2 regions of the Enterobacter cloacae complex sp. HYC080_NIDB genome follow, and region 1 is predicted to be linked to the other one. Evidence: predicted binding sites of a transcription regulator. Region 1 holds the regulator's gene; the other holds the start of a gene.
The links. The regulator LexA, encoded in region 1, represses DNA repair genes until DNA is damaged. The targets are predictions, from matches to a motif close to TNCTGTATGTACATACAGNA.
Positions count from the first base shown of each region.

Region 2: a site for LexA is predicted at 5,164-5,183, ahead of O1723_RS14120 (DNA translocase FtsK 4TM domain-containing protein). Genes of this name have one in related genera too.

Region 1 covers NZ_CP114212.1:4,229,073-4,241,155, reverse strand. Annotated here, with positions in the region: gene gntK (gluconokinase) at 1-439, shown strand, start outside; gene gntU (gluconate transporter) at 443-1,783, shown strand; gene plsB (glycerol-3-phosphate 1-O-acyltransferase PlsB) at 1,910-4,330, opposite strand; gene O1723_RS20130 (diacylglycerol kinase) at 4,485-4,853, shown strand; gene lexA (transcriptional repressor LexA) at 4,962-5,570, shown strand; gene dinF (MATE family efflux transporter DinF) at 5,634-6,971, shown strand; gene O1723_RS20115 (CsbD family protein) at 7,092-7,301, shown strand; gene zur (zinc uptake transcriptional repressor Zur) at 7,351-7,863, opposite strand; gene O1723_RS20105 (cupin domain-containing protein) at 7,979-8,467, shown strand; gene O1723_RS20100 (conjugal transfer protein TraF) at 8,691-9,950, shown strand; gene dusA (tRNA dihydrouridine(20/20a) synthase DusA) at 10,033-11,028, shown strand; gene pspG (envelope stress response protein PspG) at 11,167-11,409, shown strand; gene O1723_RS20085 (quinone oxidoreductase) at 11,594-12,083, opposite strand, start outside.
Region 2 covers NZ_CP114212.1:2,962,182-2,974,264, forward strand. Annotated here, with positions in the region: gene rarA (replication-associated recombination protein RarA) at 1-644, opposite strand, end outside; gene lolA (outer membrane lipoprotein periplasmic chaperone LolA) at 654-1,268, opposite strand; gene O1723_RS14120 (DNA translocase FtsK 4TM domain-containing protein) at 1,397-5,086, opposite strand; gene lrp (leucine-responsive transcriptional regulator Lrp) at 5,222-5,716, opposite strand; gene trxB (thioredoxin-disulfide reductase) at 6,261-7,229, shown strand; gene cydD (heme ABC transporter permease/ATP-binding protein CydD) at 7,344-9,110, shown strand; gene cydC (heme ABC transporter ATP-binding protein/permease CydC) at 9,110-10,831, shown strand; gene aat (leucyl/phenylalanyl-tRNA--protein transferase) at 10,877-11,581, shown strand; gene infA (translation initiation factor IF-1) at 11,866-12,083, shown strand, end outside.

The sequences.
Region 1 (12,083 bases):
TCAACTCCAGGCTGCGTTTCTTGATGGTGACTTCCTCCATCCGCGCAGCAACATCATGAAAATGGCCTCCGGCGAGCCGCTCAACGACGACGATCGCAAACCGTGGCTGCAGGCGCTGAACGACGCCGCATTCGCCATGCAGCGTACCAACAAAGTTTCGCTGATCGTCTGCTCCGCGCTGAAAAAAACCTACCGCGATCTGCTGCGCGACGGCAACCCGAACCTCTCTTTCATCTACCTGAAAGGCGATTTCGAGGTGATTGAAAGCCGACTGAAGGCGCGTAAAGGTCACTTCTTCAAAACCCAGATGCTGGTGACGCAGTTCGACGCGCTCCAGGAGCCGGGTGAAGATGAGAAAGACGTCTTAGTGGTTGATATCGATCAGTCACTGGAGGGTGTTGTAGCCAGCACCATCGAGGTCATTAATAAAAGGCAGTAAGTTTTGAGTACATTAACGCTAGTTTTGACAGCAGTGGGTTCGGTATTGCTGCTGCTGTTTTTAGTGATGAAGGCGCGTATGCACGCCTTCGTTGCTTTGATGGTGGTTTCTATTGGTGCAGGTCTCTTTTCCGGTATGCCGCTCGACAAGATCGCTGCGACGATGGAAAAAGGGATGGGAGGCACGCTCGGCTTCCTGGCGATTGTGGTCGCGCTGGGCGCGATGTTTGGCAAGATTTTACATGAGACGGGCGCGGTCGATCAGATTGCCGTCAAGATGCTGAAATCCTTCGGCCACAGCCGCGCGCACTATGCGATTGGTCTGGCGGGTCTGATTTGCGCGCTGCCGCTGTTCTTCGAGGTGGCGGTTGTGCTGCTGATTAGCGTGGCATTCTCTATGGCGCGTCATACCGGTACCAACCTCGTGAAGCTGGTCATTCCGCTGTTTGCGGGCGTGGCGGCAGCGGCAGCGTTTCTGTTGCCTGGGCCCGCGCCGATGCTGCTGGCCTCCCAGATGCACGCTGACTTTGGCTGGATGATCCTGATTGGCCTGTGCGCCGCGATCCCGGGAATGATCATTGCCGGCCCGCTGTGGGGCAACTTCATTAGCCGTTACGTTGAGCTGCACATTCCGGATGACATCACCGAGCCGCATCTGGGCGAAGGCAAAATGCCGTCCTTTGGCTTCAGTCTGTCACTGATCCTGCTCCCGCTGGTCCTGGTGGGTCTGAAAACCATCGCAGCGCGTTTTGTGCCGGTGGGCTCTACCGCCTACGAATGGTTTGAGTTCATTGGTCACCCGTTTACGGCGATCCTGGTGGCGTGTCTGGTGGCTATTTACGGCCTGGCGATGCGTCAGGGAATGCCGAAAGACCGCGTGATGGAGATCTGCGGTGCCGCGCTGCAGCCTGCGGGTATTATCCTGCTGGTGATTGGTGCCGGTGGCGTGTTCAAGCAGGTGCTGGTGGATTCTGGCGTGGGCCCGGCTCTGGGTGAAGCGCTGACCGGAATGGGCCTGCCGATTGCGGTAACCTGCTTCGTGCTGGCGGCGGCCGTGCGTATTATCCAGGGTTCCGCCACCGTGGCGTGTTTAACCGCCGTGGGTCTGGTAATGCCGGTGATTGAACAGCTGAACTACTCCGGTGCGCAGATGGCAGCGCTGTCTATCTGTATCGCGGGCGGTTCAATTGTGGTCTCTCACGTTAACGACGCTGGCTTCTGGCTGTTCGGTAAATTTACCGGCGCCACCGAAGCGCAAACCCTGAAAACCTGGACGCTGATGGAAACCATCCTCGGTACGACGGGTGCGATTGTCGGGATGATTGCCTTTACGTTGCTGAGCTGAATGCGGTGATTTAACCCGGCTCAAAAATAAGGCCCGGTAGCGTTAACGCTGACCGGGCCTTAATCTTTTCATCTTATGCAGAACATCAGGCCGGGAAAGGTGAAACCACCACCCGGCTTTTTTACATCACTCGCCCTGCGTCGCGCTCTCAATCGTCAAGCGCACATCTGACGTAATCAGCTCTGCCAGCATCTGGTAAACCTTCAGCGTCTCTTCTGGCTCGGCATCGCCCGTATCACTGATGAAGCCTTCATCACGCAGCGTCAGCACGAGGGAACTGAAGACCGCTTTGTCGAAGAATTCTGGTGCGTTAATGCCGTGCAGCACAGACAGGCGCTGTGCCAGCGTCCGGCTCTCTTTCTCCAGCGTACCGCGGTTGATCGACGGGTTCGCACTCAGCAGCCAGAACGTAATGGCGTAGCGCTGCAGCGTTTCGCGCGCGCCGGCCGCCAGCAGCTGCAGGGTTCGGGAGCGTGACGGATTGATATGCAGCTCATCGTTGGCAACGGTGATCAGCCCCTGACGACGAAGTTCTTCCGTCAGTTTATCCAGCTCAACGGCCAGCTCATCTTTGCTCCAGCGCAGGAACAGCTCCGCTTTCAGCATCGGGTAGAGCGTATCAACGTGACGCAATAGCTCCTGACGTGAAATGTGGCGATGCTGGGTAATGATGGCCGCCATCAGCGACGGCAGCATCAGCATATGCGCGATGTTGTTGCGATAGTACGTCATCAACACGGCCTGTTCGCGCGGCAGAATGATGATGTCGCCGATCGTGTCCTTCTCGACTTCAAACTTGTTCATCTGCAACGCGTGATCGATGAGCTCGCTGGCGGTAGCCGCAGGAACCGTTGAATCAACCGAGTACGGCACGTTGCGCATCATGTCCAGGTAGCAGTCCAGCTGCTCCGTGAGCTGTTCACGGGTCAGGGAGCGCTGACGAGAAGCCAGTAGCGCGGTACAGCACAGGTTCATGGCGTTAGCCGCCCCCGCGTTGTTAATACGCACCATCAGCTCGGATGCAATGCCGTTAACCGTTGGCGTCAGCCAGGCAGGACGAACCGCTTCGATAGGATCGATGGATTCGCGCCACTCCGGAACGTGATGGTTCAGGTACGTCATCAGCGGCATTGGCTCGCCAAAGTTCACGTAGCCCTGACCCAGGTTGCGTAACTTGCTCAGGCCGCGCAACATCTGCGGCAGGCTCTCTTTCTCTTTGGTTGCGCCACGCAGTTCTTTGGCATACGTACCCACTTCCATGACGTGCTCATAACCAATGTAGATAGGCACCAGCGTGATCGGACGGGTTCCGCCGCGCAGCATCGCCTGAATGGTCATCGACAGCGTGCCGGTCTTCGGATCAAGCAGACGTCCGGTACGGGAGCGACCACCCTCCACGAAGTACTCCACGGAATAGCCGCGACTGAACAGTTCGCCCAGATACTCGCGGAACACGGTGGAGTAGAGCTTATTGCCCTTGAAGGTACGACGGATAAAGAAGGCGCCCAGGCGGCGGAAGATCGGGCCCGCTGGCCAGAAATTCAGGTTAATACCGGCCGCGATGTGCGGTGGTACCAGCCCCTGGTGATAGAGCACGTAGGAGAGAAGCAGGTAGTCCATGTGGCTGCGGTGGCAGGGGACATAGACAATTTCATGGCCATCATGCGCCAGCTGGCGTACACGCTCGGCGTTATGAACGTTGATGCCCTGATACAGGCGGTTCCAGGTAAAGCCGAGAATACGATCGGAAAGGCGAATCATCTCGTAAGAGAAGTTCGCGGCAATCTCTTCCATCAGCGCAATGGCGTTCTGCTGGGCTTTCTCATGCGAAATCTTCTTGCTACGCGCTTCGTCTTCAACGGCGCGGGCGATCGCTTTGGAGGCCAACAGTTTGTTGAATAGGTCCTGACGCGCCGGGAGTCGTGGCCCGACGGCCGCGAGGCGCTGACGGGCGAAGTGCATACGTGCTACGCGCGCCAGCTTCTGCGCGATGATCTTGTCGGTACCGTGCTCATCTGCCATCCGGCGCAGTGAAACGGAAGGGGAGAAGCGCACAAAGCTGTCGCGTCCCAGCCAGGAGACCGCGAAGAACTTCTGGATGCCGTTAAGCATACGCAGCGGCGGATTCTCTTCGCCTTTTTCACGGCCCGGACGGCGGCCAAACATCACCGATACCGGCACCATCTGCACATCCAGATCGGGATTGCTGCGGTGCAGGTCGAGATAGTCGTGGAACAGCTTAATGGACTCTTCTTTTGGCGTGTAATAGGTAAACACACGCGGCCCGCCGTGAATGAACACGTAGCGCGGCAGCAACGTGCCGTCGACTTCCAGCGGTTCAAGCGGGTCAGGTAAGTCATGCGCCAGACATTGGGCGCGAAGGGTCAGTAAGTCTGCCTTCGAGTTATAAGGCAAAACGTACATAATAGGACGCGACGTATCGAGCCCCAATTCCAGCGCGGGTTCTGCTGGGATAGACTTGCTTTTTACCAGGATGCTTAATGGTAAATTAAGTAATTTGTAGTAAATTCGTGGCCAGCCGGACATAAACGATGTAAAGCCTCTGGTTAATAATGCAATTGCGGCGCAAGGATAACAGAAAGCGCGCAAAATTTCTGTTGTTACCCGTCATACTTCAGGCTGTAGCGAAACGCGCTACAGTTCCTGTTACTGACGCTTTTTTTCATAAAAGGTTCTTTTAATGGCCAATAATACCACTGGGTTAACGCGTATCATCAAAGCCGCCGGCTATTCATGGAAAGGTTTCCGTGCAGCGTGGATCAACGAAGCCGCCTTTCGTCAGGAAGGTGTCGCCACTATCATCGCGGTCATCATCGCCTGTTTCCTTGATGTCGATGCTATTACCCGCGTACTTCTCATCGGTTCCGTGCTTCTGGTGATGATAGTGGAAATTCTCAATAGCGCTATTGAGGCCGTTGTTGACCGTATTGGCTCAGAATTCCACGAGCTCTCCGGTCGCGCGAAAGACATGGGTTCTGCCGCTGTGCTGCTGGCGATTATCACTGCAGTCATTACCTGGGTCACGCTGCTTTGGTCACATTTCCGATGAGCCTCGAGGAATAATTAAGTCCCTGGTTTTTTGTGCAGTTTTTGGTTCCAAATTCACCTTTGACTGTATATACTCACAGCATAACTGTATATACACCCAGGGGGCGGAATGAAAGCATTAACGACCAGGCAGCAAGAGGTGTTTGATCTCATTCGGGATCATATCGGCCAGACGGGTATGCCACCCACGCGTGCGGAAATCGCTCAGCGTCTGGGCTTCCGTTCTCCGAATGCTGCCGAAGAACACCTGAAAGCGCTGGCACGTAAGGGCGTGATTGAAATTGTTTCAGGCGCGTCACGCGGTATCCGCCTGCTGGTGGAAGAAGAGACGGGCATTCCGCTGATAGGCCGTGTTGCTGCGGGTGAGCCGCTGCTGGCGCAGCAGCATATCGAAGGCCACTACCAGGTTGATCCTGGTATGTTCAAGCCGAGCGCAGATTTTCTGCTGCGCGTAAGCGGCATGTCGATGAAAGATATCGGCATTCTCGACGGCGATCTGCTGGCGGTACACAAAACGCAGGATGTGCGGAACGGCCAGGTGGTGGTCGCGCGCATTGATGACGAAGTGACCGTTAAGCGTCTGAAAAAGCAGGGTAACACCGTTCAGTTGCTGCCCGAAAACAGCGAGTTCTCTCCCATTGTGGTCGATCTCCGCGAACAGAGCTTCTCTATCGAAGGTCTGGCGGTCGGTGTGATTCGCAACGGTGAATGGCTGTAATCTCTTCCTGACAGGCTACGGTTCCGCTGTAGCCTGCCTTATTGACCACTCCCGGTGTTTCTCATGTCACTGCTGACGGCATCCGATAAGGCATTGTGGCGTCTTGCACTGCCGATGATTTTCTCCAATATCACCGTGCCCTTGCTGGGTCTGGTCGACACGGCCGTTATTGGGCATCTCGATTCCCCTGTCTATCTTGGCGGCGTGGCGATTGGCGCGACGGCAACCAGCTTCCTCTTTATGCTGCTGCTCTTTTTGCGCATGAGCACCACCGGACTCACGGCACAGGCGTATGGTGCAAAAGATCCGTTACGTCTGGCGCGGGCGCTGGTGCAGCCGCTGATTCTTGCGCTGGGCGCGGGCGCGTTAATCGTTTTACTCCGCGATCCCCTGATTGACCTTGCGCTCCATATCGTTGGCGGCAGTGAGGCGGTACTGGAGCAGGCGCGACGTTTTCTTGAAATCCGCTGGCTCAGTGCGCCCGCTTCGCTGGCAAATCTGGTTCTGCTGGGTTGGTTACTGGGCGTTCAGTATGCTCGTGCGCCAGTGATTCTGCTGGTCGTGGGAAACCTGCTCAACATCGTGCTGGATCTCTGGCTGGTGATGGGCCTCCATATGAACGTGCGGGGCGCGGCACTGGCGACGGCGATTGCTGAATACGGGACCTTTGTGATGGGGCTGTGGATGGTCTGGCGCGTGCTGGCGATGCGCGGGATCTCCCTCGCGCTGCTGAAAACCGCATGGCGCGGCAATATCCGTAAGCTGCTGGCGCTTAACCGTGACATCATGCTGCGCTCGCTGCTTCTGCAACTCTGCTTCGGCGCGCTGACGGTCTTCGGTGCACGGCTGGGGCCTGAAATCGTCGCGGTCAACGCGGTATTGATGACGCTGCTGACGTTTACCGCCTATGCGCTGGACGGCTTTGCCTACGCGGTTGAAGCACATTCGGGGCAGGCGTATGGCGCGCGTGAAAGCGGGCAGCTTCATGATGTCTGGCGGGCAGCCTGCCGTCAGTCAGGACTGGTAGCGCTGGTGTTTGCTGTGGTCTATGCCTGCTTCGGCGAACAGATTGTTGCTTTACTGACCTCTCTCCCTGCGCTGCGCGAACTGGCGAGCCACTATCTCATCTGGCAAGTCATCTTACCGGTGGTGGGTGTCTGGTGTTATCTGCTGGACGGCATGTTTATTGGTGCGACGCGCGGGGCGGAAATGCGTAACAGTATGGCCGTTGCGGCGGCAGGATTTGGCCTGACGCTGCTGACGCTTCCCTGGCTGGGTAATCACGGTTTGTGGTTGGCGCTTGCGGTCTTTCTCTCTCTGCGTGGCCTGTCGCTGGCTTTTATATGGCGCCGCCACTGGCAAAACAATACCTGGTTTCCTTCGCGTCACGATATATCGTGATGGTTAAAGATTCCGAATATGAAATCAACCGCCGAATCCTTAACTACAATAATTATCACGTCCAGCAGAAAAGAACGTAACGGACGTTACGACCCGACGCTTAACTAAGAGGACACGATGATGAATAAAGACGAAATCGGCGGCAACTGGAAGCAGTTCAAAGGTAAAGCGAAAGAACAGTGGGGTAAGCTGACAGATGACGATATGACCGTCATTGAAGGTAAGCGCGATCAGCTTGTCGGTAAAATTCAGGAACGTTACGGCTACGCGAAAGATCAGGCGGAAAACGAAGTCAAAGACTGGGAAACCCGCAATGATTACCGCTGGTAACGCTGAATAACCTACTGGGGCGGCTTCAGGCCGCCTTTTCTTTTGGCTGCTAACGCGGCTTTTTTTTCACCAGAATAGAGTGGTCATGCTGACACTCATCCTGATGTCGACACGCTTCCACCTCGACACACACTGAACACAGCCCGTGTGCTTCAATCACATTATGACGCAGGGCAAACCCCATTCTTGCCGCCAGCGTATGCATAATGTCTTCCACGCCTTCCGCAGCTTCTTCTTTCACTACGCCACAACGGTCGCAGATAAACATGGCCGACGTGTGGGTGGGCTGATCGAAAAGATGGCACAGTACATAGCTGTTTGTGGATTCCACTTTATGAACAAATCCCTGTTCCAGCAGGAAATCCAGCGCGCGATACACTGTTGGCGGTTTAGCCTGCGGCTCGCTTTCGCGGAGCAGGTCGAGCAGGTCATAGGCGCTGATGGCACCCTGTTGCAGGCTCATCAGACGTAAGACTTCAAGGCGCTGCGGAGTCAGGCGCACATTGCGTTGCGCGCACAGCTTTTCGGCCTGCGCTAACAGCTCTTTTGTGGACTTATCCATTGAGCACCTCGGATGTTCTGGGAAGTAAAACCCTCACTTTATCATGTTCTGGTAAAAACACCGATATCCGTCAGGCTGTGCTATACCTGACGCATCGCAAATCGGGAATATCATCATGAAAAAACCAGACTGTATTAAGCACTGGCGCGACATAGAAGGGCCGGATGACGCCACCTACCCCGACAGTAATGAGCTCTTTTCTATCGGTGCACCGCTGGCCCGCAGCCTTGGCCTCCGACGTATCGGCATTCATCATGAGCGTTTATTGCCCGGGCGTCGGACATCCTATCCCCATGCAGAGAGTGACGAAGAAGAGTTTATCTACGTGCTTGAGGGCTATCCTGAAGCCTGGATTAATGGCTATTTGTGGAAACTTGAACCCGGCGACAGCGTGGGCTTTCCTGCCGGAACCGGCGTCTGCCATACCTTTATCAACAACACGGATGAAGAGGTTCGATTACTGGTGGTGGGCGAGGCCAACAAGAAGCACAACCGCATCTACTATCCGCTCAATCCGGTCTATGCCGCCACGCGGGAGGATCGCTGGGTTGACCATCCTCCGCAGTTTTTTGGCCCGCATGATGGAAAACCTGTGAAAAAATAATTTCCTCTTCTATAAATATTGAAGGCCGTCACAAATTACAACAGGCCGTAAGGGAATTTCACTTAGGGAAAGAAATAGCGGGTCTTTTGCTTCTTATTCACAGCAATAGTTCGTTCCTGTTTGGGTGATAACAGACAGGGGTTATCTAATAACAAACTATTACGGGCATACTGTGAAAAAACATTTTAAATTTTCGGTGGTTAGCATTGCTGTTTCCCTGTTTATGGCAAATCAGGCGGGAGCAGCCAATACCTGGACAGAATCACGTAGCGACGCCATGGGCGGGACGGGCGTAGCCGCTGGCAGTTATGGCAGCGGAGCGTTAATCAACCCCGCGCTGCTGGCAAAGGCAAAACCGGACGATGATGTGACGGTCATTTTGCCATCCGTTGGGGTGCAGGTGACGGATGAAGACAATCTTCAGGATGAGATTGATACCATCAACGACAAAATCAATCACTATAAGGATGTGGTTGATAACCTTACGCCTATTGAAGTCATCACCAATCCGTTAGGTTCGATCAACCAGTTCCAGGGCGCGGCCAAAGATCTTGCCGATGAACTGGACTATCTCAAGGGTAAAACTGCACGTGCAACGGCAGGGGCAGGACTTGCCGTGAGTATCCCTAACGATGTGCTTTCCGTGGCCTTTATGGCCAAAGGTTATGCTCATGGTCGGGTTAGCTCATCTATCGACCAGCAAGATATTGATTATCTGCGCAGTATTCAACGAAGCGATGTGGTTGCGGCCGGTGTTGCTCTGGATGCAGCGCTGAATGGCACGGATCAGATTACCAAAAACCTCAACTCAACGGCGTCTGGCCGTGCGGCGATTGTGTCCGACTACGGTATTGCGGTTGCCCGTCAGTTCGATCTCGGGGGCATCCCGGTTTCTGTTGGCGTCACGCCAAAACTGCAAAAAACCTGGATCTATAACTACACCACTTCCATCTACGATTACGACAGTAATAAGTGGAACGATAGCCGCTACCGTACAGACGATACGGGCTTTAACGTTGATGCTGGTATTGCCGCTGATTTTGGCGAAAACTGGACGGTCGGCCTGAGCGGGCAAAACCTGATGTCACGCGATATCGACAGCAAGGATATCCGCATCCGCAACGGGCGTACGGGAGAAGTGGTGAGCTATAAAGACACCTACCAGATCCGTCCGCTGGTCACCGCGGGCGCCGCCTGGCACAACGATCTTGTTACGCTGACCGCTGATGGCGATCTGACCGAAACCAAAGGTTTCAAGAGCGAAGATACGTCGCAGTATGTTGGGGTAGGTGCTGAAGTAACCCCGCTGAGCTGGCTGGCGGTACGCGCAGGTTATCGCGCTGACGTGAAGGGTAACGACAGCAACGTCTTTACCGGTGGTGTCGGCTTCGCGCCGTTCAACACCGTGCATGTTGACCTGATGGGCCTCTACGGTGAAGACGAAACCTGGGGCGCAGGGGCACAGCTAAGCATGACGTTCTAAAGTGCACCGGAGGCGCTGCGCCTCCGGCTTTTCTTTGTGCTATACTAGCGCCCCTTTTCCACCAGATGCTTAAAACTTCGCCATGTTGTCAGAATACCAGACCGCTTTCCCAGCACACCGTTTCTCCATTGCGCCAATGCTCGACTGGACGGACAGACACTGCCGCTTCTTCCTGCGTCAGCTCTCCCGCCATACGCTGCTGTACACCGAAATGGTGACCACCGGTGCAATCATTCACGGCAAGGGCGACTATCTGGCATACAGTGAAGAAGAGCATCCGGTTGCCTTGCAGCTGGGTGGCAGCGATCCGGCCGCGCTGGCGCAGTGTGCGAAGCTGGCGGAAGCGCGCGGCTATGACGAGATTAACCTCAACGTTGGCTGTCCTTCAGACCGTGTGCAAAACGGTATGTTCGGTGCGTGTCTGATGGGGAACGCGCAGCTGGTTGCCGACTGTATCAAGGCGATGCGTGATGTGGTCTCCATTCCCGTGACGGTCAAAACCCGTATCGGCATTGACGACCAGGACAGCTACGAATTCCTGTGCGATTTCATCAACACGGTGTCCGGCAAAGGCGAATGCGAGATGTTTATCATCCACGCCCGTAAAGCCTGGCTCTCCGGCCTGAGCCCGAAAGAGAACCGTGAGATCCCACCGCTGGACTATCCGCGCGTATATCAGCTTAAACGTGATTTCCCGCATCTGACGATGTCGATCAACGGCGGTATTAAGTCGCTTGAAGAAGCCAAAGCGCACCTCGAACATATGGACGGCGTGATGGTCGGACGCGAGGCGTATCAGAACCCGGGCATTCTGGCGACGGTCGACCGTGAAATCTTTGGCGTTGACGGCGCTGATACCGATCCGGTTGCCGTCGTGCGCGCCATGTACCCTTACATTGAGCGCGAGCTGAGCAACGGCACGTATCTCGGCCACATTACCCGCCATATGTTGGGCCTGTTCCAGGGCATACCGGGGGCGCGGCAGTGGCGTCGTTACCTCAGTGAGAACGCACATAAAGCCGGTGCGGATATCGAGGTGCTGGAACATGCGCTGCGACTGGTCGCAGATAAGCGATAATTTTCGCTAAAAGATCGTCAAATTCACCACGCCCTGCATATCATTGCGGGGCGTTTTTCCTTAAGAACAATGGTTTAGTTTTGGCATGATTCTTGTAATACAGACTGTATTACTCGGGAACTGGTGGGAGAGAGCACCATGCTGGAACTACTTTTTGTCATTGGCTTTTTTGTCATGTTGTTAGCCACAGGCGTTTCGCTGCTTGGCATTCTCGCTGCGCTCGTCGTGGCGACGGTGGTGATGTTTATCGGCGGACTGTTTGCCCTGACCATCAAACTGCTGCCGTGGTTATTACTGGCCATTGCGGTGGTGTGGGCGATACGGGCGATTAAATCGCCAAAACTGCCGACTTATCAGCGCAATAACCGCTTCCGTTACTAAGGTATTGAGGGGTTCGTCACATACTTGTAACTTTCCCGGCAGCATTACTTAGAACAGAATAGGATTTACTTATCGAATCTGTCACTATGGCTGCCGCTACAGAATTCATCGAGCTGTACCCTACATACAGCCGAACTAAAAAAAGAAAGGGCTTCCCACGGGAAGCCCAATTTCTTTTTGGGGCTCAGGGAATGAGTAAACTTGAACCCTGTGTCGCCCGGCTTTCCAGCACCTCATGCGCACGCTGCGCATCGGTCAGCGGATATTTCTGCGCATCCGCCACGTCCACCTTAATCACGCCGCTGGCGATCAGCGAGAACAGCTCGTTGCTGGCTTCCTCCAGTTCTTCCCGGTTGGTGATATAGCCCTGCAGGGAAGGGCGGGTCACGTAGAGCGAGCCTTTCTGATTCAGGATGCCAAGATTGACGCCAGTGACAGCGCCTGACGCATTCCCGAAGCTCACCATCAGCCCGCGACGTTGCAGGCAGTCCAGCGACGCCTCCCAGGTGTCTTTGCCCACCGAGTCATACACCACGCGCACTTTTTTACCGCCAGTAATCTCTTTCAGGCGCTCGACGATGCTCTCTTCGCGATAGTTGATCACCTGCCACGCCCCCGCGTCCAGCGCACGCTGCGCTTTTTGGGCATTGCCCACGGTACCGATGAGTTTCGCG
Region 2 (12,083 bases), 1.3 Mb from region 1:
AGGGTGTTCAGCGCGCGGCGCGCATCGCCATTAACCAGCTCCGCAATCGCCCTGCGCGTTTCGTCAGGCAGAACGATATCCTGCCCGCCGTAGCCGCGTGCTTTATCGTCCATCGCCTGGGTCAGAACCTTTTCGATATCCTCGGCGGTCAGGGATTTGAGCAGGTAAACGCGGGCGCGAGAGAGCAGCGCCGAATTCAGTTCAAACGAGGGGTTTTCGGTGGTCGCGCCGATGAAGAAAATTGTGCCGTCTTCGATATGCGGCAGAAAAGCATCCTGCTGGCTCTTGTTGAAGCGGTGAACTTCGTCGACAAAGAGGATGGTGCGGCGCCCGGCATTACGGTTCTGGCGCGCGCGCTCGATTGCCTCACGGATCTCCTTTACGCCGGACGTGACCGCCGAGATACGTTCGACGTCAGCGTTGGCATAGCGGGCAATCACTTCAGCGAGGGTCGTTTTGCCGGTCCCGGGTGGTCCCCAGAGGATCATGGAGTGCAAATGCCCGGCCTCAATGGCCCGCGGCAAGGGTTTCCCCGCAGCCAGCAGGTGCTGCTGGCCGATGTACTGCGCTAAATTTTCTGGCCGCATACGAGCGGCCAGAGGTTGAAACGCATTATCTGAAAAATCGAGCGACAGATTGCTCACTCATGCCTCTTACTTATTGCGTTGGTCGTCCACCGTTACGCCCTGCGGCGGGGTAAAGGTGAATTTCGATGCATCCACGGCGCCGTTCTGCTGAGACTTGAGCTGGTAGCTGCTGCGCTGATCGTCCTGCTCAACCGCGCCGAACTGATTGATGGTCCCGTTGGTGCTGACGTTGATGGTGAACTGCTTCAGGTTGCCGTTGCTGCCTTTCGGCGTCAGGACAAACTCATCACCGTTCTGCTTAATATTGTACTGCTGCCAGTCGCTGGCCTGGTTGCGGGCAATCAGCATAAAGGGCGTATTGCTGGTGGCATCTTTCAACCAGGTTGCCGTGGCCTGCTCAACGAACGGGTTGAAGAACCACAGTGTTTTACCGTCAGAGACCAGGATGCTCTCATCCGGCTGAGTCATGTGCCAGTTAAACAGATTCGGGCGTTTTACCCACAAATCTCCCTGACCTTCCTGCACCGCGTTGCCGCTGCCGTCAGTCACTTTCTGCGTGAAGCTGGCGTGGAAGCTGCTCACTTTATCCAGTCGGCTTTTAAGGTCGCTGGCCGCATCAGCCCAGACGCTGCTGGCAACAAAACTGGTGAGTAATGCACAGGCGATGGCGATTTTTTTCATTGTTATTCCTTAAAATACGTCTTCCCGAAATGGGGTTTCCGTCATCTATTCTGGACCTGCCCGAAGGCAGGCGACAGAAGAAAATGCTTAATTTTGGCTGATTTACCCTTCTTTGCAATCGCTGAAGGTTAATCAAACGGCGGCGGCGCCAGCACCTCGCGGTTACCGTTATGCCCCTGCTCGCTCACGATGCCCTGGGCTTCCATCTGTTCGATGATACGCGCCGCGCGGTTATAGCCAATGCGGAACTGACGCTGGACGCCAGAGATCGAGGCTTTACGTTTTTCGGTGACGAAATTAACCGCCTGATCGAATAACGGATCCAGCTCTTCGCCGCCGTCAAAGCCACCGCCGCCGCCTTCGCTTTCCGTATCGCTGGTAATACCGTCCACATATTGTGGGCGACCGCGTGCTTTCCAGTCCTGCACGACGGCGTGAACTTCTTCATCGCGGACGAACGCACCGTGGACACGCACCGGAGAGGTGGAGTTCGGGCCGGAATAGAGCATGTCCCCCATACCCAGCAGCGACTCTGCGCCGCCCTGGTCAAGAATGGTACGGGAGTCAATTTTACTTGATACGGTAAAGGCGATACGCGTCGGAATGTTCGCTTTGATAAGACCCGTAATAACGTCCACCGAAGGACGCTGGGTGGCCAGCACAAGGTGAATACCGGCCGCACGCGCTTTCTGCGCTAGACGAGCAATCAACTCTTCCACCTTCTTACCGACGGTCATCATCAGGTCAGCGAACTCATCCACCAGCACAACGATGTAAGGCAGTTTTTCCAGCACCGGATGCTGGGCATCCATGCTATCGCCCGGCTTCCAGTAAGGATCCGGAATCGGACGTCCCATGCGCATCGCCTGAGCGATTTTCTCGTTATAACCGGCCAGGTTACGCACGCCCAATGCAGACATCAACTTGTAGCGGCGTTCCATCTCGTTGACGCTCCAGCGCAGGGCGTTGGCAGCGTCTTTCATGTCGGTGACCACTTCCGTCAGCAGATGCGGGATACCTTCGTAGACGGACAGTTCGAGCATTTTCGGGTCGATCATGATGAAACGCACATCTTCCGGCTGCGCTTTGTAGAGCATGCTGAGGATCATGGCGTTCACCCCGACGGACTTACCGGAACCTGTCGTACCGGCCACCAGCAGGTGAGGCATTTTCGCGAGGTCTGCCACCACCGGATCGCCGGCGATATCTTTACCCAGCACGACGGTCAGTGGGGATGGGTTATCACGGAACTTGGTGTTGTCCAGCACTTCACGCAGGTAGACGGTCTGACGTTTTTTGTTCGGCAGTTCAAGACCCACGTACGGTTTACCCGGAATCACTTCCACCACACGCACAGCCACGGTCGACAGAGAACGCGCCAGGTCACGAGACAGGTTAGAAATACGCGCGGCTTTTACGCCCGGCGCCAGGTTCAGTTCGAAACGGGTGATGACCGGACCCGGGGAGTAGTTCACCACATCCGCCTTAATTCGGAAGTCAGCCAGACGGGCTTCCACCAGACGGGCCATCTGCTCCAGAGCAAAAGTATCAACCGGCTCGACTTCAGCAGGGGGTGGCGTCAGCAGATCCAGTGAAGGCAGCGGCGTGCTTGGACGCTGCAGCGGACGGCTGTCACCGTTGCGCATCAGCAGCGGGTGAATCAGGCTCTCCTGCGGCTGTGGCGCTGGCTGCTGGAACTGCGGCGGCTGGTGTTGTGGCTGCTGCGGTTGAGCATACGGCTGCTGAACCGGTTGTTGCGGCTGCGCATAGGCCTGCGGGGCAGGCTGCTGACGCACAGGTTCAGCTTCAGGCATCACGCTCGGGGTAAATAAAGGCTCACTCGGACCATCATCCACCAGGTCTTTCATTGGTGAGAACTCGAAATCAGACAATGAGAACGGGTTGGCACCCGTTGGCTGTTCCCCGGAGTAGCGCTGCTGTTGCGTTGCCGCGAACTGACGCGCTAACTCTGCCTCTGCAGCTTCATCTTCATCGTCCAGAGCGGGCTCATCGTGCTGGTATTCTTCACCGTAGCGTTGATTCTGCTGTGCCGCGAACTGGCGAGCCAGTTCGTCCTGCTGCATGTCATCTGCGTCATCTTCGTAGTCCGACTCACGTGCTTTTTCTTCGGCCATACGCTGGGATGGCAGCTTGATGCCGTAAGAGGCAAGTTCACGACGGGTAGGAACGCGAACGCGGTTAGGGCGTGGCAACTGTGGACCAATCCCCTCTTTCACCTGAGGACGCGGTGCGCCACCCGTAGCCAGGCTGAAGACAGGTGCGGCAGCAGCAGCGGCCACGGTGGCCTGCTTCACGCTTTCGGCGACAGGTACAACCGCAGGCGTCGCGTCGACCGGCGGAACCGAAACTGAAGGTGCCTTCGTAACGGGCTCCTGCGCGGGTTCAGGCACAGGCTGATACCAGGCCGCCAGCTGCTCGCGTTCACGGGCGCGGCGTTCTTCAACTTCTTCAAAATAGTACATTGGCGGACGAGACGGTTTCACCTCTTCCATCACCTCAGGTTCAGGCTGAGGCTCTGCATATGGCTCCGCAAGTTCAACCGGTTCAGGCACATATTCCTGATACGGCTGGGCCACAGGCTGCTCATAGTGCTGCGGTTCATACTCAGGTTGCGGCGGCTGGTAAGGCTGCTGCCACGGCTCCTGCTGCACAGGAATATAGCTTTCAGGTTCAGGCGCGATGACGGGCTCCGGCGTATGGACACCGGGCGCGGTCTGCCACGCAACGTGTGGCTGCTGAATAACGGATTCTGGTGGTGGAACCGGCGCGGATGGCATCACGGCTTCGACAGGCGCGGCATACGCCTGCGCGGCCGTCGTGGCGGCTGCGGCTGCCGCAACCGGTGCGGTGACCGTATGGCCGTTCAGCAGCGGATCGTATTCGTCAAATTCACCCGGGGTAGCACGGCTGCCGGAGAACAGCACATCATCAGGATCGACAGCGGCACCCGCGGCACGGTACTCAACCTGCTCGTCTTCATCCATACGTTTACCGGAGAAGAGCGCGGCATCCGTTTTGCGTCCAAGCGGGTTGGCAAATTTTTCCGCGACGCGCTGGCGACGCGCCAGGGCACCGCGCAGAATACGGGCACGACGAGATTCACGACGCTGTACCGGGGCCTCGTCTTCCTCTTCGTACTCTTCTTCATAGTCGTCATCATCGACCCACGTATCGTCGCGGCGGGTCCGGTTGCTGGCGAACGTCAGGAGCGTGAGAATAAAGCTGCCGATTTTTTCGGCAATGCTCACCCATGACCAGCCGGTAAACAGCGTCAATCCTGCCGCCCAGATGCACAGCAGCGCCAGCGTGCCACCGCTGCTGTGCAGCATGGGCTGTAACGCAGAACTGAGCAGGCTACCAATGACCCCGCCGGAGGCAAAGTACCAGATGTCATCGGCGTTAATCGCCGCCAGCCCGCAGGAGGTGAGGATCAGTGCCAGCGCGCCAATCAGGCGCAGGGAAACCGCAAAATAGTCGATGTAATCATCGTTCTGACGATGACGCCATGCAAACCAGCATCCGCCGATGATAATGACGGGAATGGTGTAGGCCATCACACCGAATATGAAAAAGAGCGTGTCCGCAAGCCAGGCACCGGGTACACCACCTAAATTATGGATAGGTTCATGCCATGCGGTTTGTGACCAGCTGGGATCGGAAGGGTTGAAACTGAGTAAGGCTGCCATCAGCCAGACGGCAAAAAGGGCAATAACAATCAGCAAAGCCTCGAGGAGACGACGTCCGCTGCTTAGCTTCGATAGTGTGACTTCTTTGTCTTCAGTGTATTCCTGGCTCAAGAAAGGCTCTCCAGGTATCAGGCATATCCTGCCTGTTTGCTAAAACGGACAACAGCGCCGGGACTCCCCGGCACTGTTGCTGTATGGATTAACAGGAGTGTAATCAAACTACGCTGATTTTGCACCTGTTCCGTGTTAGCGCGTCTTAATAACCAGACGATTGCTCTGTTTGACCTCTTCCATCACCACATAAGTACGGGTGTCGTTCACGCCTGGCAGACGCAGCAGGGTTTCCCCCAGCAGCTTACGGTAGGCGGACATATCAGGCACACGGGTTTTCAACAGGTAGTCGAAATCACCGGACACCAGGTGACACTCTTGAATTTCTTCAAGTTTTTGTACAGCGGCGTTAAATTGCTCAAACACATCCGGTGCACCACGATTCAGAGTAATCTCAACAAATACCAGAAGTGAGGCATCCAGATAATGCGGGTTCAGCAGAGCCGTATAGCCCTGAATAAAACCCTGTCTTTCCAGTCGGCGCACACGCTCAAGGCACGGCGTCGGGGAAAGACCCACACGTTTTGAAAGCTCGACGTTGGAAATACGCCCATCCTTTTGCAATTCATTAAGAATGTTACGATCGATACGGTCGAGATCTTTGCCAGGGCGCTTCTTGCTATCTACCATTATTATTGTCTCTCTGTATTCCTTCCCTACTCCTGCCTGGACCCTGTGCACATCACTGTTCAGAGCCTGTACCCGTTAGTCATCACATCGCCTGGTTATGTATTTGACGCGATGCGGATTCGGGTTCTATTGGTAAGAAGACCGTTGCCCGAAGGCCGTCACCGACATCACGTATGGCGTCTGTCCACGCCATGCGTAGATTTCACTGACACGGTAAAAATGGCATTTACGTGCATGCCTATGCGGCATACGGTTAACGCGGTTTTTTTTCTTCCTTGAATGTTTTCGCAAAAGCGCAGGGGATTGTCAAAGCAAAACATCGATTTTTAGTACAAGATGCCGGATATTCATTACGGAGGGGTATTAATCCTCATTTTACTGCCTTATAAACGCGCGATTTTCAGCAGCAGACGTGATAACACTGCGCCAGATCCATCGGGCGTGGCTATTGCATATATCGAAAGCAAAACTCCAGTGCTCTTTTTTTACGGCAACAAATTCCCTACAATCCAGCCCATTGCCTGCCAACAACAATGGGGATCTCATGGGCACGACCAAACACAGTAAGTTGCTAATCCTTGGTTCCGGACCTGCGGGATATACCGCGGCGGTCTATGCTGCACGCGCTAACCTGCAACCGGTACTGATCACCGGTATGGAAAAAGGCGGTCAGCTGACCACCACCACAGAAGTGGAAAACTGGCCAGGCGACCCGAACGACCTGACCGGGCCGCTGCTGATGGAGCGCATGCACGAGCATGCCGCGAAATTCGAAACTGAAATCCTGTTCGACCATATCAACAAGGTCGATCTTCAGAACCGTCCGTTCCGCCTGACGGGTGACAGCGGCGAGTACACCTGTGACGCGCTGATTATTGCCACCGGCGCCTCTGCCCGCTACCTCGGCCTGCCGTCTGAAGAAGCGTTTAAAGGCCGCGGCGTCTCTGCCTGCGCAACCTGCGACGGTTTCTTCTATCGCAATCAGAAAGTCGCGGTTATCGGCGGCGGCAACACCGCCGTGGAAGAAGCGCTCTACCTGGCAAACATCGCCTCTGAAGTGCACCTGATCCACCGTCGTGACACTTTCCGCGCCGAGAAGATCCTGATCAAACGTCTGATGGATAAAGTGGCGAGCGGCAACATCGTGCTGCACACCAATCGCACCCTGGAAGAAGTAACGGGCGATCAGATGGGCGTTGGCGGACTGCGCATTCGTGACACCCAGAACACCGATAACGTCGAAACGCTGGACGTGGCTGGCCTGTTTGTGGCAATCGGTCACAGCCCGAATACCGCCATCTTCGAAGGTCAGCTGGAACTGGAAAACGGCTACATCAAGGTGCAGTCTGGTATTCACGGTAATGCAACTCAAACCAGCGTCCCTGGCGTGTTCGCTGCTGGTGACGTGATGGACCATATTTACCGTCAGGCGATCACCTCTGCGGGCACCGGCTGTATGGCCGCGCTGGACGCAGAACGCTATCTTGATGGACTGGCTGAACAAGGTAAATAATCTTTACAAGTCAGTAACAAACGTAAATAAAGGCGGCCACAGGTCGCCTTTATTTTTGCTCGCGTGTAACATGCAGATGTCTAATTTCTTATAACGTCACCTGCAAAATACGCAATGGAAAAAACCCGTCAACAAGAGTTAACACGCTGGCTGAAACAGCAAAGCGTTATTTCCCGCCGCTGGCTTACGATCTCCCGTGTTCTGGGGTTTGTCAGTGGTCTGTTGATTGTTGCCCAGGCATGGCTGCTGGCCCGCATTCTTAACCACATGATCATGGAGAACATTCCGCGCGAAGCGCTCCTGATGCCTTTTATCGTCCTGGTCCTGATTTTTATCCTGCGCGCATGGGTGGTGTGGCTGCGCGAGCGCGTCGGTTTCCATGCCGGACAGCATATCCGCTACGAGATCCGCCGTCAGGTGCTCGATCGTCTGCAGGAAGCCGGACCCGCGTGGATCCAGGGTAAACCGGCCGGAAGCTGGGCGACGTTGATCCTTGAACAGATTGACGATATGCACGACTACTACGCACGCTATCTGCCACAAATGGCGCTCGCCGTCTTCGTTCCGCTGCTGATTGTGATCGCCATCTTCCCGGTGAACTGGATGGCTGCGCTGATCCTGATGGGCACCGCGCCGCTGATTCCCCTCTTTATGGCGCTGGTCGGAATGGGTGCTGCGGATGCCAACCGCCGTAACTTCCTGGCATTGGGGCGCTTAAGCGGCCATTTCCTGGACCGTCTTCGCGGCATGGAAACATTGCGCATTTTTGGTCGTGGTGAAGCGGAAACCGAAAACATTCGTCGGGCATCGCAGGACTTCCGTCAGCGCACCATGGAGGTGTTACGCCTGGCATTCCTGTCGTCCGGCGTACTGGAGTTCTTTACCTCGCTGTCTATTGCCCTCGTGGCGGTCTACTTTGGCTTCTCCTATCTGGGCGCGCTGGATTTCGGTCATTACGGCACGGCAGTGACCCTTTCCGCCGGTTTCCTGGCGCTGATCCTGGCCCCGGAATTTTTCCAGCCGCTTCGCGACCTGGGGACGTTCTATCACGCCAAAGCGCAGGCAGTTGGCGCAGCCGATAGCCTGAAAACATTCCTGGAGACGCCGCTGGCGCATCCAGATCGGGGTGACGTGACGCTGAACAGCAAAGAGCCGGTAACCCTCGACGCGAGCGATTTCTGCATCCTCTCGCCGGAAGGGAAAGTGCTGGCAGGCCCGCTGAACTTCACCCTGCCGGCCGGAAAGCGCGTGGTGCTGGTTGGCACCAGCGGTTCCGGGAAAAGTTCTCTGCTGAATGCGTTATCCGGTTTTATGGCCTACACCGGTTCACTGCGGATCAACAAAACCGAACTGCGTCATCTCGATCCTGACGCCTGGCGTCAACAGCTCAGTTGGGTGGGGCAAAACCCGCAACTGCCTGCCTCTACGCTGCGTGAAAACGTTCTGCTGGCGCGCCCGGATGCGCGTGAAGATGAACTGCAATCGGTACTCGACCGCGCCTGGGTCAGCGAGTTTCTGCCGATGCTCCCGCAAGGTATAGATACCGTGGTTGGCGACCAGTCTGCCGGGCTGTCGGTTGGACAGGCGCAGCGCGTGGCCGTCGCCCGCGCACTGCTTAACCCGTGCCAGCTGATGCTGCTGGATGAACCCGCAGCCAGTCTGGACGCACACAGTGAGCAGCGCGTCATGGCGGCGCTGAACGCCGCCTCCTTGCAACAAACCACGCTGATGGTTACCCATCAGCTGGAAGGAATTGCTGACTGGGACGAGATCTGGGTGATGGAAAACGGACGTATTGTTGAACAAGGCGATTACGCCTCACTCATTGCCGCGCAGGGGCCGTTTGCCGCCCTGCTGGCAAACCGTCAGGAGGACATCTAATGCGTGCTCTGCTGCCTTATCTTGCGCTCTATAAACGCCATAAATGGATGCTGACGCTGGGGATTGTGCTGGCCATTGTGACGCTGCTCGCCAGTATCGGCCTGCTCACGCTTTCCGGCTGGTTCCTGTCGGCCTCGGCCGTGGCGGGGTTTGCCGGATTATACAGCTTCAACTATATGCTTCCGGCGGCAGGTGTTCGCGGTACAGCCATTACCCGCACGGCCGGACGCTATTTCGAGCGTTTAGTCAGCCACGACGCCACGTTCCGCGTCCTGCAGCATCTGCGTATCTACACCTTCAGCAAACTGCTGCCCCTCTCCCCTGCCGGGCTGGCGCGTTTTCGTCAGGGTGAATTACTGAACCGTGTCGTTGCGGATGTCGATACGCTGGACCACCTTTACCTGCGCGTGATCTCCCCGATCGTGGGCGCGTTTGTGGTGATTGTGGTGGTCACGCTGGGGCTGGCTGTTCTGGATGTTCCCGTTGCGCTAACGCTCGGCGGGATCATGCTGTTAACGCTCATTATTCTGCCGCCGCTGTTTTACCGCGCCGGAAAATCCACGGGGGAAAACCTGACGCGTCTGCGCGGCGATTACCGCCAGCAGCTGACCTCCTGGCTTCAGGGGCAGGCAGAGCTGACCATTTTTGGCGCCAGCAAGCGCTATCGCGCCCGGATGGAAAGTACGGAGCTGAACTGGCACGAAGCCCAGCGCCGTCAGTCGGAACTGACGGCCTTCTCTCAGGCGCTGATGATGTTGATCGGCGGCGTGGCGGTGATTGCCATGCTGTGGCTGGCTTCCGGCGGAGTTGGCGGTAATCCTCAGCCAGGTCCGCTTATTGCCCTCTTCGTTTTCTGCGCACTGGCCGCTTTTGAAGCGCTGGCACCGGTAACGGGCGCTTTCCAGCATCTTGGTCATGTGATCGCCTCTGCCCTGCGCATCACCCAGATTGCCGAGCAGGAGCCTGAGGTAACGTTCAGCGCAGCGCAGACCGCGGTGCCTGAGCAGGTGACGCTGACGCTTGATGACGTGACCTTCGCCTATGACAAACAGGCGCAGAATGCGCTGGAAGGTATCACTCTGTCAGTTGATGCGGGGCAGCGGATTGCGATCCTTGGCCGCACCGGCTGCGGTAAATCGACGCTGCTACAGTTGTTGACCCGCGCCTGGGATCCGCAGCGCGGCCAGATTCGCTTCAATAATACGTTGCTGACAGATTTCAGCGAGCAGGCGCTACGTAAGACCGTCAGCGTCGTTCCACAGCGTGTGCATCTGTTTAGCGCCACCCTGCGCGATAACCTGTTACTGGCCGCGCCGGAGGCTTCGGACGACGCGCTTCGCGCCACGCTGGAACAGGTTGGGCTGCAAAAACTGCTTGAGGACGACGGGCTGAACAGCTGGCTCGGTGAAGGTGGTCGTCAGCTCTCCGGTGGAGAACTGCGCCGTCTGGCGATTGCGCGTGCGCTGCTGCATGATGCACCGCTGATGCTGCTCGACGAACCGACTGAAGGACTGGATGCGACGACTGAGAGTCAAATCCTTGATTTACTGGCGAATGTGATGGCAGGGAAAACCGTTCTGATGGTCACACACCGCCTGCGTGGACTGGCAAGTTTTGATCGGATAATTGTGATGGACAACGGACACATTATTGAGCAAGGTAGTCACGCAGAGCTGTTGACGAAACAGGGTCGCTACTACCAGTTTAAACAGCGTCTGTAGACTATATTTGTAGCGTCCTCACTCGCGTACTGGAGTTTTGCTGTCATGCGCCTGGTCCAGCTTTCTCGTCATAACATTGCGTTCCCGTCGCCGGAGGGAGCGCTACGTGAGCCCAATGGGCTGCTGGCCCTGGGTGGGGACCTCAGCCCTGCACGGCTCTTGATGGCTTACCAGCGCGGCATCTTCCCGTGGTTTTCTCCCGGCGACCCGATTTTATGGTGGTCGCCCGATCCGCGCGCCGTGCTGTGGCCAGCGCAGTTTCACCTCAGCCGCAGCATGAAGCGTTTCCATGTCAAATCCCCGTATCGCGTCACCCTCAATCACGCGTTTGGTCAGGTCATTGAAGGCTGTGCGCAAGACCGCCATGAAGGGACGTGGATAACCCGCGATATTATTACCGCCTACCACCAGCTTCATGAGCTTGGCTACGCTCACTCCATCGAAGTATGGGAAGACGGCATACTCGTCGGCGGCATGTACGGCGTGGCGCAAGGGACGCTGTTTTGCGGCGAGTCGATGTTCTCTCGCGCGGTGAACGCCTCGAAAACCGCGCTGCTCATTTTCTGCCAGGAATTCGCGCAACGCGGCGGAAACCTGATCGATTGTCAGGTCCTCAATGAGCATACGGCCTCCCTCGGCGCCGTTGAGATCCCGCGACGCCAGTACATCGAACATCTGGATGCCAGCCGCCAGCAGAAGCTCCCGCGCGACTTCTGGATACCGAGAACGCTCTTTATGCCCAATGCCTAAATGTTTTCCGCATATTTTTTGTGAGGGTGTTATAATTATGCCGCAGAGTAGCTTCTGCCTGTTGCCCCGCCGCCGTTTGGGACCTTCGCTTCAGATAACGTCCTGACGTTTATCCTGTTGTATCCCCTTTACGAATGCGCTTTCCGTTCGGTTATACCGTGACGCTTGGGCAATGCGCCGAAACTGTTTTGCTGCGTTTTAAACGCGCAATTCTTTACTTAATTGATGAATTTCGGCATTATCTTGCCGGTTCAAAACTTGGTAGTGATACCCCAGAGGATTAGATGGCCAAAGAAGACAATATTGAAATGCAGGGTACCGTACTTGATACGTTGCCTAACACCATGTTTCGCGTAGAGCTGGAAAACGGTCACGTGGTAACTGCGCACATCTCCGGTAAAATGCGCAAAAACTATATCCGCATTTTAACGGGCGACAAAGTGACTGTTGAACTGACCCCGTACGACCTGAGCAAAGGCCGCATTGTCTTCCGTAGTCGCTA